DNA from 2 places in the Acinetobacter sp. 10FS3-1 genome. Region 1 is predicted to be linked to the other one. Evidence: predicted binding sites of a transcription regulator. Region 1 holds the regulator's gene; the other holds the start of a gene.
What was found. Region 1 encodes PhoB, which activates phosphate uptake and scavenging genes when phosphate is short. Its sites were predicted from a motif close to TGTCATNAANCTGTCATAA; they were not measured.
Positions count from the first base shown of each region.

Region 2: a site for PhoB is predicted at 3,997-4,015, ahead of E5Y90_RS09590 (inorganic phosphate transporter). Genes of this name have one in related genera too.

Region 1 covers NZ_CP039143.1:182,296-189,505, forward strand. Annotated here, with positions in the region: gene E5Y90_RS00820 (GGDEF domain-containing protein) at 1-1,284, opposite strand, end outside; gene E5Y90_RS00825 (pirin family protein) at 1,791-2,738, shown strand; gene E5Y90_RS00830 (glutathione S-transferase family protein) at 2,899-3,549, shown strand; gene phoR (phosphate regulon sensor histidine kinase PhoR) at 3,597-4,955, opposite strand; gene phoB (phosphate regulon transcriptional regulator PhoB) at 4,980-5,690, opposite strand; gene E5Y90_RS00845 (TetR/AcrR family transcriptional regulator) at 5,951-6,637, opposite strand; gene E5Y90_RS00850 (SDR family NAD(P)-dependent oxidoreductase) at 6,857-7,210, shown strand, end outside.
Region 2 covers NZ_CP039143.1:2,032,004-2,039,213, reverse strand. Annotated here, with positions in the region: gene metH (methionine synthase) at 1-3,542, opposite strand, end outside; gene E5Y90_RS09590 (inorganic phosphate transporter) at 4,063-5,685, shown strand; gene E5Y90_RS09585 (hypothetical protein) at 6,078-7,210, opposite strand, start outside.

The sequences.
Region 1 (7,210 bases):
AACTATGTTCCTGTGCTTAGAAGAAGAGGAGGTTGCCGGTTTAAGAATATCGGGATGATAGATTTTAATCCGGTTACGGCCAGCTTTTTTAGCCTGATACAGCGCAAGATCCGCTTTTTTGATCAGATCATCTAGAGTCTGTTCAGGTGATTCTAGCTCAGCAATACCGATTGAAATGGTGAACTGAATACTCTGGTCAGGGGTGATATAAAAAACTTGTTTTTGAATAATTTTTCGAATGCGTTCAGCAATCATTAAGCTGTCATATGGCTGAGTATATTCGAGTAACGCAATAAACTCCTCTCCGCCAAAACGAGCCAGCACATCAGTTTGACGCATTTCTTTACGGGTCACTTCGGCAATCAGTTGCAAAACCCGGTCTCCTACATCATGGCCATAATTATCATTAATCAGTTTGAAATGATCTACATCGAACATTAACAGGCAAGTACCGGCATGTTTAGGCCATTGCTGGATGGCCTGCTCGGCCAGATTGACAAAATGGCGACGATTGTAGAGCTTGGTCAGATCATCGGTATGGGCCAGATTTTTTAGGGTCTGATAGTTCCACTCATCCAGTAAATTACGCAGAAAGATACGGCGTACATTTAGGGTATTATTCCAGTTAATATAGATGCTAAAACACCATAAAGGGATAGAAACGACAGCAAAGATAAGACCTTGGGACCAAGTCAGTAAATGAATGGCTCCAATGGTCATAAACAGGGCAATAAATATCGAGCAATAGAGTGCGCCTTTGAACTGGGTTTTGATGCAAAGATTAGTGACCAGGATAAAAATAGCGGTAGCGTACAGATAGGTACTGACGTGCGGGCTATTAGAGAGCAACAGTAAACCAATCCAGATTCCGGCAGCGACTGTCGTACAAATGGGCAAGAACATCTCTAGAACCTGGATGTTTTTATAATGGTTAAACAGGTAAGAGCCGCAGAGCATGGCTACAATCACAAGCAGTACACGTGACACACCGGAGAGGAAAAATATATCTGGAATAATAAAGATATCGGCAAAGAAGTACAGTAAAAAGGCAATCTGCGCCATATAGTTTACCTGACGTAAGTCATGGTGATTATCCGCATACATATAATCATAAAAATATTGCCGGAATAGCGGGGGAATGCGTGCAGAACGGTCTGCCAGTGCCTGTTCAATCAGTTGACGGTTTTGCAGATCACATTCGGCCAGTTTGAGCAGTTGATACATTCTGGCATTCTGAAAATAGACATCCTTTGGAGAATGTAAATCTTCATGAGAAGATGACATTGTTATTATCCATTTATTATTTTGCCTAAGCAGTATTATGAATCATTGGAATGAAAAGCAACCTTCTAAAACGGGATTGTATAATTTTTCTCTGCTAAAAAGTAACAAAATTTATAGGCTTTAATCCAATATCGAGAATAATTATATTATTGATATTGTATATTTTTTATTATTTTGTGGGTTGTTTCACGTGAAATATATAAAACTATCTGGACCTGAGTAAAGTCTTTATTCATTGCAGCTAATTTTGAAGAGGGGCGGATTACTTTTTTTGCAGAACGTTAGAAAAATTAAACGGTAGAAACAGTTTTACAAAGTAAAACTGCAATAGATCAAAGCAAAAGGATGTATAGCTTGGCATGAAATAAGTATCTAAATATTTCTGTTGTTAGACTTTATGCGCAGAAGCGGTACATTGTTTCAATAGTGCAACTTCATACAGCGGGTAGCTGCGAGGAAGCTGGCAAAGGAAATCATATTTTTAAGGTGCTGAGGTAAGCCCGACCATGTCATATAATCAAGAAACTGAACTGTCTTATTCCGATGACTGTCAAAAATATATCAATCAGTTTATTCAGGAATTTCCTCTGCGACGGGCAGAAATTGGGCAGGGGACTGTGATTAAACGTGCCTTGCCTAGCCGGCATAAACGTATGATCGGCGCATGGTGCTTTCTGGATCATGCCGGGCCTGCCAGCTTTCCTCAGGGGAGTGGTCTGGATGTGGGACCGCATCCGCATATCGGTCTGCAAACCTTTACCTGGATGATCGAAGGTACCATGATGCATAATGACAGCATCGGTAGCCAGCAGCTCATCCGGCCTAAACAGGTGAATCTGATGACTTCCGGCTATGGGATTTCTCATACCGAAGTATCTCCCGATACTGAAACCCAGATGCATGCCGCCCAGCTCTGGATTGCCTTGCCGGATGACAAGCTCAATATGGCGCCTGCGTTTGACCATTATCCGGAACTGCCTGTGGTACAAGCACAGGGGATTGAGTTTACCGTGCTGGTTGGAGAATATTTAAATACCAGATCGCCGGTTAAAGTACATAGTGAATTGCTGGGGGTAGATCTGTTTGCTCAAGAAAGTACCTCCGCCCGCCTTAGCTTAAATCCTAAATTTGAATATGGCTTTATGGCCTTAGAAGGCAGCGCCAGCATTAATGGACATGAGCTGACAGAAGACAATATGGTAATTCTGGAGCCAGGACTGGAACATGTGGATATTCAGATTCATACAGGTGGCCGGGTTCTATTATTAGGTGGAGAACCTTTTGAAAGCCCGATTTTACTGTGGTGGAATTTTGTTGGCCGCACCACTGAAGAATTAAAAATGGCACGGGATCAGTGGAGTGAAGGGCATTCCCGTTTTGGCGCTATTCCCGATTATGACGGACCCCGCCTGGAAGCGCCGGCTTTTCCAGACCGGATGCGTCCTTCCAGATAAATCAGTAAGACTGCAAGTCTACTTGGAGCATTTTTGAATTAAACTCCATGAATGAAGCGGAAAAATAGAAAAGCTGTCACCACAGTCATCAAAAACTGAGTTACAGGACGCAGCTTTTGCTATGCTCGAAAAGCAAGAACAATAAAATTATGAGTCTCATATGCGTGTTTTACATCATCTCGAACAATCGCGATCATTTCGTATCCTGTGGGCCATGGAAGAATTAGGGCTGGATTATGAGGTTAAATACTATAAGCGTCAGCCCAATCTTGCTGCGCCACCGGCCTTAAAACAGATCCATCCATTGGGCAAGGCGCCGATTCTGGTCGATCAGGCTCAGGTACTGGCGGAATCTGCAGCGATCCTGGAATATTTACAGGAAACTTATGACCAACAGCAGCAGTTTCGTCCAGAAGATCCTGCCGACAAGGCCCAGTACCGTTACTGGATGCATTATGCGGAAGGTTCATTAATGCCGCTGCTGGTGATGCAACTGGTGATGACCACTGTGCCTAAACATACTCCTTTGCTGATTCGGCCTGTAGCCAAAAAAATCTGCGATGGAGTGAAGAAACAGTTTGTACAGAGCCGCTTAAAAGATCATATCCAGTTTCTGGAAAGTTATTTGAGCGAGCATGATTATTTTGCTGGGCACTTCAGTTTTGCCGATATTCAGATGAGTTTTCCTTTGGAGGCGATGCAGAGCCGGACAAGCCAAAGTTATCCGGCCATTCAAGCCTATCTTAAACGGGTGGCACAACGTGCAGCCTATGCGCGTGCACTGAGCAGAGAAAAACAGATCAGCTCTTAAATGCTTAAAAAAGGTGCAATATGCACCTTTTTCCTTGGCTGTACGGATTATTCTGGAAAGCTCAGACGTTCTTTAGGGAAAACCACTTTAAAGGTTGAGCCTTCATTTTCTTTAGACTCCACTTCCAGATGGGCTTGATGCTGCATCAGCACATGTTTGACAATGGCCAGACCTAAACCGGTGCCACCTGTGCGCCGGCTGCGGTCTGAATCGATCCGGTAAAAACGCTCGGTCAGGCGTGGCAAATGTTTCGGATCAATCCCGATCCCATTGTCTTCTACAATAAAGTAGGCCGACTCGCCATCATCATGCCAGCCCATGGTGATGCTCCCGCCCTTAGGCGTATATTTGATGGCATTGGTAATCAGGTTGCTAAAGGCGCTGGCCAGTTCCATGTCGGAACCAATCAGGTCACAATGACTGTCAATATCCAGATTCAGAGTATGACCATAATCAACATTATAGGCCTGTGCGTCATCAAACAGCTGATTCATCAAGCTTGGCATTTCAATAATCTGGTTCTTGGCAATATTTTTGTCATTTTCCAGACGCGACAGCAGGAGCAGATCATTGACCAGTGCATTCATGCGCCGGGTTTGGGACTGCATCTGGTCAAAGGCACGTTTCCAGCGGGGATTGATATCTTCCTGATCGGTGAAGGTTTCAATATATCCACTTAAAACCGTCAGTGGAGTGCGCAGCTCATGCGAAATATTATCGACAAAATCTTTGCGCATCTGCTCCAGATTATGCATCCGGGTGACATCATAAGCCACCAGCAGGCGGCTTTCACCACCAAAACGAGTCATTTTGACCTGTACATAATGATCTTCAAACAAGGAAGATCTCATTTTCAGGCCATCAGGGGCCTGATCAATATTGTGGTAATATTCGATAAAAATCGGCTGACGTAACAGCGTAAGAATATTACGGCGGCGATCATCCGGAGAGATGCCAAGCAGGCGTTCTGCTGCCGGGTTCCACCATTCGATCTGCTGGTTGTCATCAATCAGCACCACCGCTTCTTGTAAGGCCACCAGTGAGGATTGCGCCCGGTCAATCAGCTCGACCATTTCCGCCTGAACAATACGTTCCTGACGCTGGGCCCGATATACATTGAACAGCAAAGCCCCCCAGATTCCGTGAATATTAGGGGGGACATCATAGGGGCGATTTGAAATCCACTCATTGACCAGATACAGGGAGCGCATCTGGGTGGCAAAAAAAGCCACAAATGCCAGTACCAGACAAACCCAGAAATACCCAATCCCGAAGCCGATAAAAGCGGCAATGATCAGAAAAAATGCCAGTAAGCGTAAATCCTGCTTGGCAAAATCCCATAAGCTGCTGTAACGGAATTTCTTGTGGTCACGTGCCAGCTCGGGGACAGGGTAAGGTTCATACATAAAACTAGGGTTACCTAAAAGAAATTAACCAGCGGCAACATCGGCCCGTGTTGAGAAGCGGTAGCCGGTACCACGTACAGTCTGCACAAAACGGTCTGCCCCATAAGGCTCTAGGACCTTGCGCAAGCGGCGGATATGGACATCAATGGTCCGGTCTTCAATATAGACATTACCCCCCCAAACCTGGTCCAGTAATTGGGTGCGGGTATAGGCGCGTTCCGGATGCGTCATGAAAAATGCCAGCAAACGGTACTCGGTCGGACCCATTTCCAGAATCTTGTTGCCAAAATTCACCCGTTGGCTCACTGGATCCAGCACCAGACCATTGGCATCAATGGTTTTTTCTCCACTTAGCGCATTGGCACGGCGCAGAACCGCTTTAATCCGTGAGACCAGTTCGCGTGTAGAAAATGGCTTGGTCATGTAGTCATCAGCACCGGCATCCAGTCCCTGTACCTTATGATCTTCTTCACCACGGGCGGTCAGCATGATAACTGGAATTTCAGACAGGGATTCATCACGTTTCAAGCGACGGCAGAGGTCTACGCCGCTCACTCCACCTGGCATCATCCAGTCCAGTAAAATGAGAGCCGGACGCTGATCCACAATCATCTGATGCGCTTGTTTGGCATCTTCTGCCTGCAGACACTGAAATCCTGCCATATCCAAAGAGGTATGAATCATTTCCCTGATTGGGAGTTCGTCATCGACGATTAATATGTAGTCATCTTTCACAACGCAATACCCTATTTCATGCAAACGGTGGACCGTTTTATATTTATGACAGGCTTATTACAAAGACTAATTATGACAGTATCATTGCAGAAAGGGAAAATAGCCGAAGTTTCGCAAAGATTTGTGACAATTTTAATAAAAATTTAATTAGAAATCGGACATTTTTAACTCAGGTTATTTGTTTAAATTATTGTAAATAAATTAAAAATTAAAAATAAGTGGCGGCTGATCAAGATAAAAAACCTATTTCTCTATAAAAACTAGGCTTTGACTTTTTTCTCGGCAAAATGCTCCAGCAGGGCCAGAAAAATAATACTGCAGGAGGACAGCACTTCGTCCATCGACTGTTTAAAGCCGCTCATGACCCAGCGGATTGCAATCTGGGTAACATAGCCATTCAGTCCGGTCGACACTAAAGAAAGCTCCTGTTCAGAGCGGCTCAGGTTCGGCATCATCAGCATGACAAAGGCATGAATCATGCGGTCAAAGCGCAACATGGTTTCATGAATCGTGGCCTGATTATGCAGCTCCTGTACCAGCATGGCATCAATATAAATAATCCGTGCCATACGTGGATTATCTTTTAAAGTTGTTAGCAGGGCGGTCAAGCCGGCTTTAATCATGTTTTGCGGATCGGCTGAGGCTTGCAGCATGGCCTGCATGACATTTTGCTGCAACTCATCAATCAGCTGTAAAAAAATGGTCTGAAATAGGTGCTCACTTTTTTTAAAAGACTCATAAAAATAGCGTTCGGTGAGCTTGGCTTCATTGCAGATATCTTTGACCGTCACCGAAAAAAAACCATGGGTGCCATAAGCTTCGATACCGGCTTCGATTAGTTTTTCACGACGTAACTGCTGGCGCTCCGCCATCGACAGGCCTTTAAACTGACGCTCTTTAGCGCGGGTCGCTGGTGCTTTTGTGGTTGAAGGAGCTGAATTGGTCATAACTTTCAGTGGCAGTCTCGCTAAAGGTTGGGGCTATCTTATCAACAAATCTGCATTTGACCTATGCTGAAATTTCAGACTGAAACTTGGCCTGTAGAGACATTATAGAGTGATTGACAATACTTATTGTCAAAACTATATTGAAATGATGGGCTGCATCCTGAACAGACAAAAATACCGGCTGTCATGGACTGGCAGTATTTAATTCAAGGAATCTCAATGAAAAATTTTAACAATAAAGTTGCAGCGATTACCGGTGCCGGTTCTGGCATTGGCCAGCAGCTGGCTGTACTTCTGGCACAGCAGGGCTGTCATCTGGCACTGAGTGATGTTAATGAGCAGGGGCTGGAAAAAACACTCGGGCTGCTGAAAGGCAATGATGTCCGTGTCACCACTCAAAAAGTGAATGTCGCCAATCTGGCTGAAGTTCAGGCTTGGGCCAAGCAGGTCGAGCAGGATCATGGCAGCGTGAATATGATCTTTAATAATGCAGGTGTTGCCTTGGGCAGTACGGTTGAGGGTGCAAGCTATGAAGATCTGGAATGGATTGTAGGAATCAATTTTTGGGGCGTG
Region 2 (7,210 bases), 1.1 Mb from region 1:
AAACCGCTCACTGATGAAGGTGGCCACATTGCAAAACTTGTGGTTAAGTACGTACCAATCTTGTCGGTTGTACCTAACCAGTCAAACAATGGCGCTTTTTCAGAATGTTCAGGACAAGCCGGGTAGCCCGGTGCAGGGCGAATACCGACATACTTCTCTTTGATCAATTCATCATTGGTCAATTGCTCATCGGCTTGGTAGCCCCAGAACTCTTTACGAATACGCTGGTGCAAATGCTCGGCAAAGGCTTCAGCAAAACGGTCACCCAAGGCTTGAACCATAATGGCATTATAGTCATCGCCTTTGGCTTTATATTCCTGCGACAGCTCTTCCGCACCGAAGATCGACACGGTAAAGCCGCCCAAGTAATCCTGAGCCACATCTTTAGGGGCAATAAAGTCAGCCAGTGAATAGTTGGCTTTGCCGGTCACTTTGTCGGACTGCTGGCGTAGGTGTTCGAAAGTATGAGTGACCTTACCGGCTTCATCCATGACAGTAACCGTATCTGAACCGGTACGGTTCGCAGGGTAAAGACTGAAAGTCGCACGTGCATCGAAACGTTTGTTCTGGATGATGTCTTGCAGCATTTCCTGGGCTTGAGCATACAGGTCACGCGCGGCTTCACCGACAATTTCATCTTCCAGAATTTTCGGGAATTTGCCTGCCAGACTCCAAGAAATAAAGAATGGTGTCCAGTCAAAGTATTCCACCAAGGTTTCTAAAGGATAGTTAGTGAAAGTTTGTGAGCCAATGAAGTTTGGTTTTGCCGGGGCATTCTTGTTGAAGTCAATTTTAAAACCATTTTCAATAGAAGCCTGATAGGACAGTTTCGCCGCTTTCGGCTGTTTGTTGGCAAGACGGGTGCGGATTTTTTCATAATCCGCAGCATAGTCGGCCAGCAGTTGAGGCTTCATTTCCGCAGAAAGTAGTTGTGTCGCTACACCGACTGCACGTGAAGCATCAGCAGTATATAGCACACCATCATTTTGATATTGCGGAGCAATCTTCACCGCAGTATGGGCTTTAGAAGTGGTTGCACCACCAATCATTAATGGAATGTTAAAGCCTTTACGCTGCATTTCTTTGGCAACAAACACCATCTCATCCAATGATGGCGTGATCAGGCCCGACAAACCGATAATATCGACTTTTTCATCAATCGCGGTTTGTAGAATTTTCTCGCAAGGCACCATTACGCCCAGATCAACGATGTCATAACCGTTACAGCCGAGTACCACGCCCACGATATTTTTGCCGATGTCGTGTACGTCACCTTTAACGGTTGCCAGCAGAATTTTACCTTTGGCTTCGCCTTGAGTCTTTTCTGCTTCAATGAACGGGTTCAGCCATGCAACTGCCTGTTTCATCACACGTGCAGATTTTACCACCTGTGGCAAGAACATTTTACCGGCACCAAACAGGTCACCGACCACGTTCATACCCGCCATGAGTGGACCTTCGATCACATCCAGTGGACGTGCAGATTTTAAACGGGCTTCTTCAGTATCTTCATTGATATAGGTGGTAATACCTTTCACCAGCGCATATTCCAGACGTTTTTCTACGCTTTCATTACGCCATTCCAGGTTCTCTTCAGCTTTTTGCGCGCCGCCTTGACCACGGTATTTTTCAGCAATTGCCAGCAGTTTTTCGGTCGCATCCTGACCGCTTTCACCTTGATTGCGGTTCATCACCACATCTTCGACCGCTTCTTTCAGCTCGGCAGGAATATCATCATAAATCGCCAGCTGACCCGCGTTGACGATCCCCATGGTTAAGCCTTTCTGGATCGCGTGATACAGGAATACCGCGTGAATCGCTTCACGTACTGGTTCGTTACCACGGAAAGAGAAAGAGACGTTGGAGATACCGCCGGAAATCATCGCATTTGGCAGGTTCTGTTTAATCCAGCCAGTCGCTTCAATAAAGTCCACACCGTAGTTGTTGTGTTCTTCAATACCGGTCGCTACGGCAAAGACGTTCGGGTCAAAAATAATATCTTCAGACGGGAAGCCGACTTCATTGACCAGCACATCATATGAACGCTTACAGATTTCTTTTTTACGTTCAGCAGTATCAGCCTGACCATCTTCATCAAAGGCCATCACGATCACGGCAGCACCGTATTGACGACAGAGGCGGGCACGCTCAACAAACTCGTCATAGCCTTCTTTGAGGGAAATCGAGTTAACCACCGCTTTACCCTGTACACATTTCAGACCAGCTTCAATGATTTCCCATTTAGAGGAATCTAGCATAATCGGCACACGTGAAATATCCGGTTCAGAAGCAATCAGATTCAGGAAATGCACCATGGCACCCTGTGAATCCAGCATGCCTTCATCCATGTTGATGTCGATGATCTGTGCACCGGCGGCCACCTGTTGACGGGCCACGTCCAATGCTTCAGTAAAGTTTTCTTCTTTAATCAGACGCAGGAACTTTTTCGAGCCCGTGACGTTGGTACGTTCACCCACGTTCACAAATAATGAATCTTTGGTGATATTAAATGGCTCTAAACCACTTAAACGGCAAGCAGGTGCAATTTCTGGCAGCTGGCGCGGGCGAATGCCTTCAACCGCCTGGGCAATGGCGCGGATATGATCCGGCGTGGTACCACAGCAACCGCCAGTAATGTTAATCAAACCACTTTCAGCAAATTCTTTCAGGAATGCCGCAGTTTCTTCCGGGGTTTCATCATAGCCACCGAAAGCATTTGGCAGGCCGGCATTCGGATGCGCAGATACAAAGGTATCGGCTACGTCAGACACGGTTTTGACGTGTGGACGCATGGCATCTGCACCCAGTGCACAGTTAAAGCCAATCGAAAGCGGCTCTGCATGACGCATCGAGTTCCAGAAGGCTTCTGCTGTTTGACCGGTCAGGGTACGGCCTGAAGCATCGGTAATCGTGCCCGAAATCATGATTGGCAGATCATAGCCTTGTTCTTTAAAGACTTCTTTAACTGCAAAGATGGCAGCTTTGGCATTTAAGGTATCAAATACCGTTTCAATCAGGATGATGTCTACACCGCCTTCAATCAACGCCTTGGTTGATTCGATGTAATTCACTTTTAACTGATCAAAGGTAATGTTACGGAACGCAGGGTCATTTACATTTGGAGAAATAGAGGTGGTACGTGAGGTTGGCCCCAGTACACCGGCTACAAAACGTGGTTTCTCGGGCGTTGAATATTTGGCGCAGGCTTCTTTGGCCAGACGTGCCGCTTCACGGTTAATCTCCGGTACCAGCTCTTCCATGTGGTAATCCGACATGGAAACGCGCGTACCGTTAAAAGTGTTGGTTTCAATAATGTCAGCACCCGCTTCAAGATAGGCTTCATGAATACCTTGAATAATTTGCGGTTGGGTCAGCACTAAAAGGTCATTATTACCTTTGAGGTCATGTGCCCAATCTGCAAAACGCTCACCACGATAATCCGCTTCTTCCAGTTTGTGACGTTGGATCATGGTACCCATCGCACCATCGATAATGAGAATTTTCTTGGCAAGAAGTTCTTTTAGAGTGGTAAGTGTGGACATGCAGACTTTCTCAGCAGGAATCAAAAATGTGTGTAATCTTAGCAGATTAGTTATCCAATATCTGCTGCATGAACTTAAGAATGATGGATATGCGTGATATAAAAATTTGATAAGTCTATAGATGTGCAGCTATAGATAAGAGCAACAGGTGCGGGAAGCAGGCCAAACTCTTAAAGCTGGGGAGGATCAAGATCTAAAGAATAACCAACTACTTTTATTCATAATATTGTCATATTTCTTTGGCATGATGCAGCCATAAAAATTTTGTCATCATTCGGATCGCAACATATTTCACGCATGACAGCGTTTTATTGTATTGAAAGCAGGAAAGGGTAAAAAGAGCTGGAAGGAGCAAATAAATAATTTTTAATAAAAAATCAGCGGCAGTATTCAGATGAAATAATATGCGCTGGTCGGAATAAAGCTGAAAAATTTGCTTCATAAGCCGGCAAACTGTCATATAATTGTCACAATTTAACTGAACAATACGGGGATCATTGTATCCTCTATTCCTGCTTGCATGAATTCTAACCAAACTCCCATAGATTCAGCACAACAAGGGGCTTCTGTACAGAAGTCAACCAATGTTCATGTGCCCACACCGAAATTTTTTATGCCGGTGTTTTTGACTGTTATTATTTCCACGCTGATTTATATCGGCTTTCAATTGTCTGCAGATTTAGCGCATGTCCCTGCTTTAAGCCTCTATTCAGTGATTCTGCTGGCCACGGCCCTGTTTATTGCTTTGGGTTTCGAGTTCGTGAATGGTTTTCACGATACCGCGAATGCAGTAGCGACGGTGATTTATACCAATGCGCTCTCTGCACCTGTTGCAGTGATGTGGGCGGGTTTCTGTAACTTTCTCGGTGTGATGGTCGCAAGTGGCGCCGTAGCATACGGAATTATTGCTTTACTTCCAGTCGAACTGATTATGAATGTAGGAAGCGGCGCAGGTTTTGCGATGGTTTTTGCCATGCTGATCGCGGCGATTCTCTGGAATTTGGGCACCTGGTTTCTTGGTATTCCGGCTTCCAGTTCGCATACCCTGATCGGTTCGATTTTGGGGGTAGGCATCATGAACTATATTCTGAATTCGGGTGCAGGGGCTTCAGGTGTGGACATGGAGCAAGTCATGAAAGTGGGTAAGGCGCTGTTATTTTCGCCTTTAATCGGCTTTGCATTTGCAGCAATCCTGTTTCTGCTGGTGAAGAAAATCTTTAAGCGTCAACTGGAACTGTTCCAACCGCCTGAAGGCAACAAGCCACCACCACCGATGATTCGTGCCATTCTGATCTTTACCTGCACCGGCGTAAGCTTTGCGCATGGTTCAAATGATGGTCAAAAGGGTATGGGCTTGATCATGCTGATTTTGATTGGCTGTGTACCTTTGGCTTATTCACTGAATAAAAATCTTGATAGCCAGCATATCCAGTCTTTTGGTCAGTTATCTGCACAAACAGCTGATTTGATCTATCCAGAGCATGCCGATATTCCAGATGCACAAGCGCGTGATGTGATTACCAAGTATATTCAAACCAAGGAACTTACACCTGAAGTGGTGCCGGCGCTGGCGAGTTTGACAGACCATTTAGGTGAGAAAGTGGGTACTTATAGCAGCATTAAGGATGTACCAGAAGCACAGGTATCTGAATTCCGTAATGATATGTACTTAAGCACAACAGCATTCAAACGTCTGGATAAGGCGGAAGCTTTACCGGCTATGTCTGGTGCAGAGGAAAAAACAGTAGGAGCATATCGTGACAATCTGGACTCTTTCCTGCAATACATTCCGACCTGGGTGAAAGTGGCAACAGCCTTGGCTTTGGGGCTAGGAACGATGGTGGGTTGGAAGCGCATTGTCGTGACTGTGGGTGAGCGTATTGGTAAACAGCATATGACCTATGGTCAGGGGATGTCTGCCGAGCTTGTCGCGATGTCAACCATTGCTGCGGCAGATGGCTTGGGGATGCCAGTCTCGACTACACACGTTCTGAACTCTGCCGTTGCCGGTACGATGGTGGCGAACAAGTCTGGTTTGAATTTCCAGATGGTGAAAACAATTTTATCCGCCTGGATATTTACCCTGCCTGCAACAATCTGTTTATCAGGTGGTTTGTACTGGTTATTATTGAAAGTATTCTAAAAAGGTTTGATGTGAAAAACGCTGCTGGAGCAGCGTTTTTTTATGGGTGGGAGAAAATTTTCTAACCTTAAAATTGGTGATTTTTTTGCTGAAATAGAAGACCGTTTGTTATCCAATGGCTTGCAAAATTATAAGGGATGTTCCCTCTCCCTATGGGAGAGGGCTGGGGTGAGGTGAGGGTAATCAGAAGGCTAAAAGTACTTTCAATAGAAGGATTAATAGCTAATTTCAACTAAATGTAAAAAATGAGTATTTCTTAGCCTTACTTTTGAAAGATCAAAAGTAACAAAAATCTTTTGTTAGGCTGATGATATGTCCCTATATCACAGCCTAACGGCGACATCCATGTCGCCTGACCAATAAAATTGATTTCATCTTTATTTCAGAAAAAATTACTTCTTCAACTTACCCAACAATCCTTTCGGCAGTTTATCCGTTGCAAAACCATACAGCGCAGCAAAAGGCAATGCCGTGCGTGGCAGGTAAGCCACTCGCCATAAACCGCCATGATTGGCGCCGTGCATCATTAATTCTAAAGGATGATCAAGTTTTACTTCTGGATTGGCAACGGAGTCAGGATTGCGCAGGTCATGAATCCAGAGTGCGGCCATAATGGCATTGGTGGTTTCGGGGGAAAAAGCTTCTACATCAAACAGGCTGGCGCCGTTAAAAGCAGCTTTGAGCAACGGGTTTTTGGTCACCGAATAGGTTGTGGTAGAGGGGGCAATATTGATACTGACACGTTGACCCTGGGTACGTGCCAAGGTGGCGCGCCATTGCTGGATGCGTTTTGCTAAAGCATAGTTCGGACCTTGCTCTACCACCAGACAGTCCGCAATGCCATAGGCCTGACCCTGAGCCGAGTGAATCAGGTCTGTATTGTTCTTTTTAAAGAAATACTGGCCGGACAGGGTAGAAATACCTTTAGCAATCAAACCTTCGGCCTTGGAGCGCTGCTGGTATTTAAGCTGGGCCGCCTGAATCACATCTTGCGGTACAGCATACACATCCGTTGGGGTACACATATACATCAGACTGGTCTTGGTTTTTTGTTCACTGACGTATTTCATGATGGCATCCATTGCCATAGATACACGCACATGTTTTTCACCATCCAGATAGGCAATCGCAGCCAAATCCAGATCCTGCTCAAATCGTGTCAGCCATTGGGCAATTTCAGGAATCTGGGTTAATAAATTGGCACCGAGCTTTTCTTTCAGGATATGGTCTGCTGTATCGGTATTTAAAGCTTCACTTGAGGGTGCATACAGTGTGGCATTACCTTGACGGACGGTCTCAATAATCTTGCCCCAGACCCGAGTATTGGGCAGGTCGATGGCCACAATATTGGCTTTCCATCTGGACAGCCAGGTCAGTGGCCCGGCTTCAGAGGCAGCACCAAACAACACGGTGGTACGGTCCGAAAGATCAAACCATTCCGGATGAGCCACACAGGCACGCAGAGCCTGGGCATGGCTGGCTTCGACAATGCCTTGATCTTGCCAGGTTTGGATCTGCTCAAGTA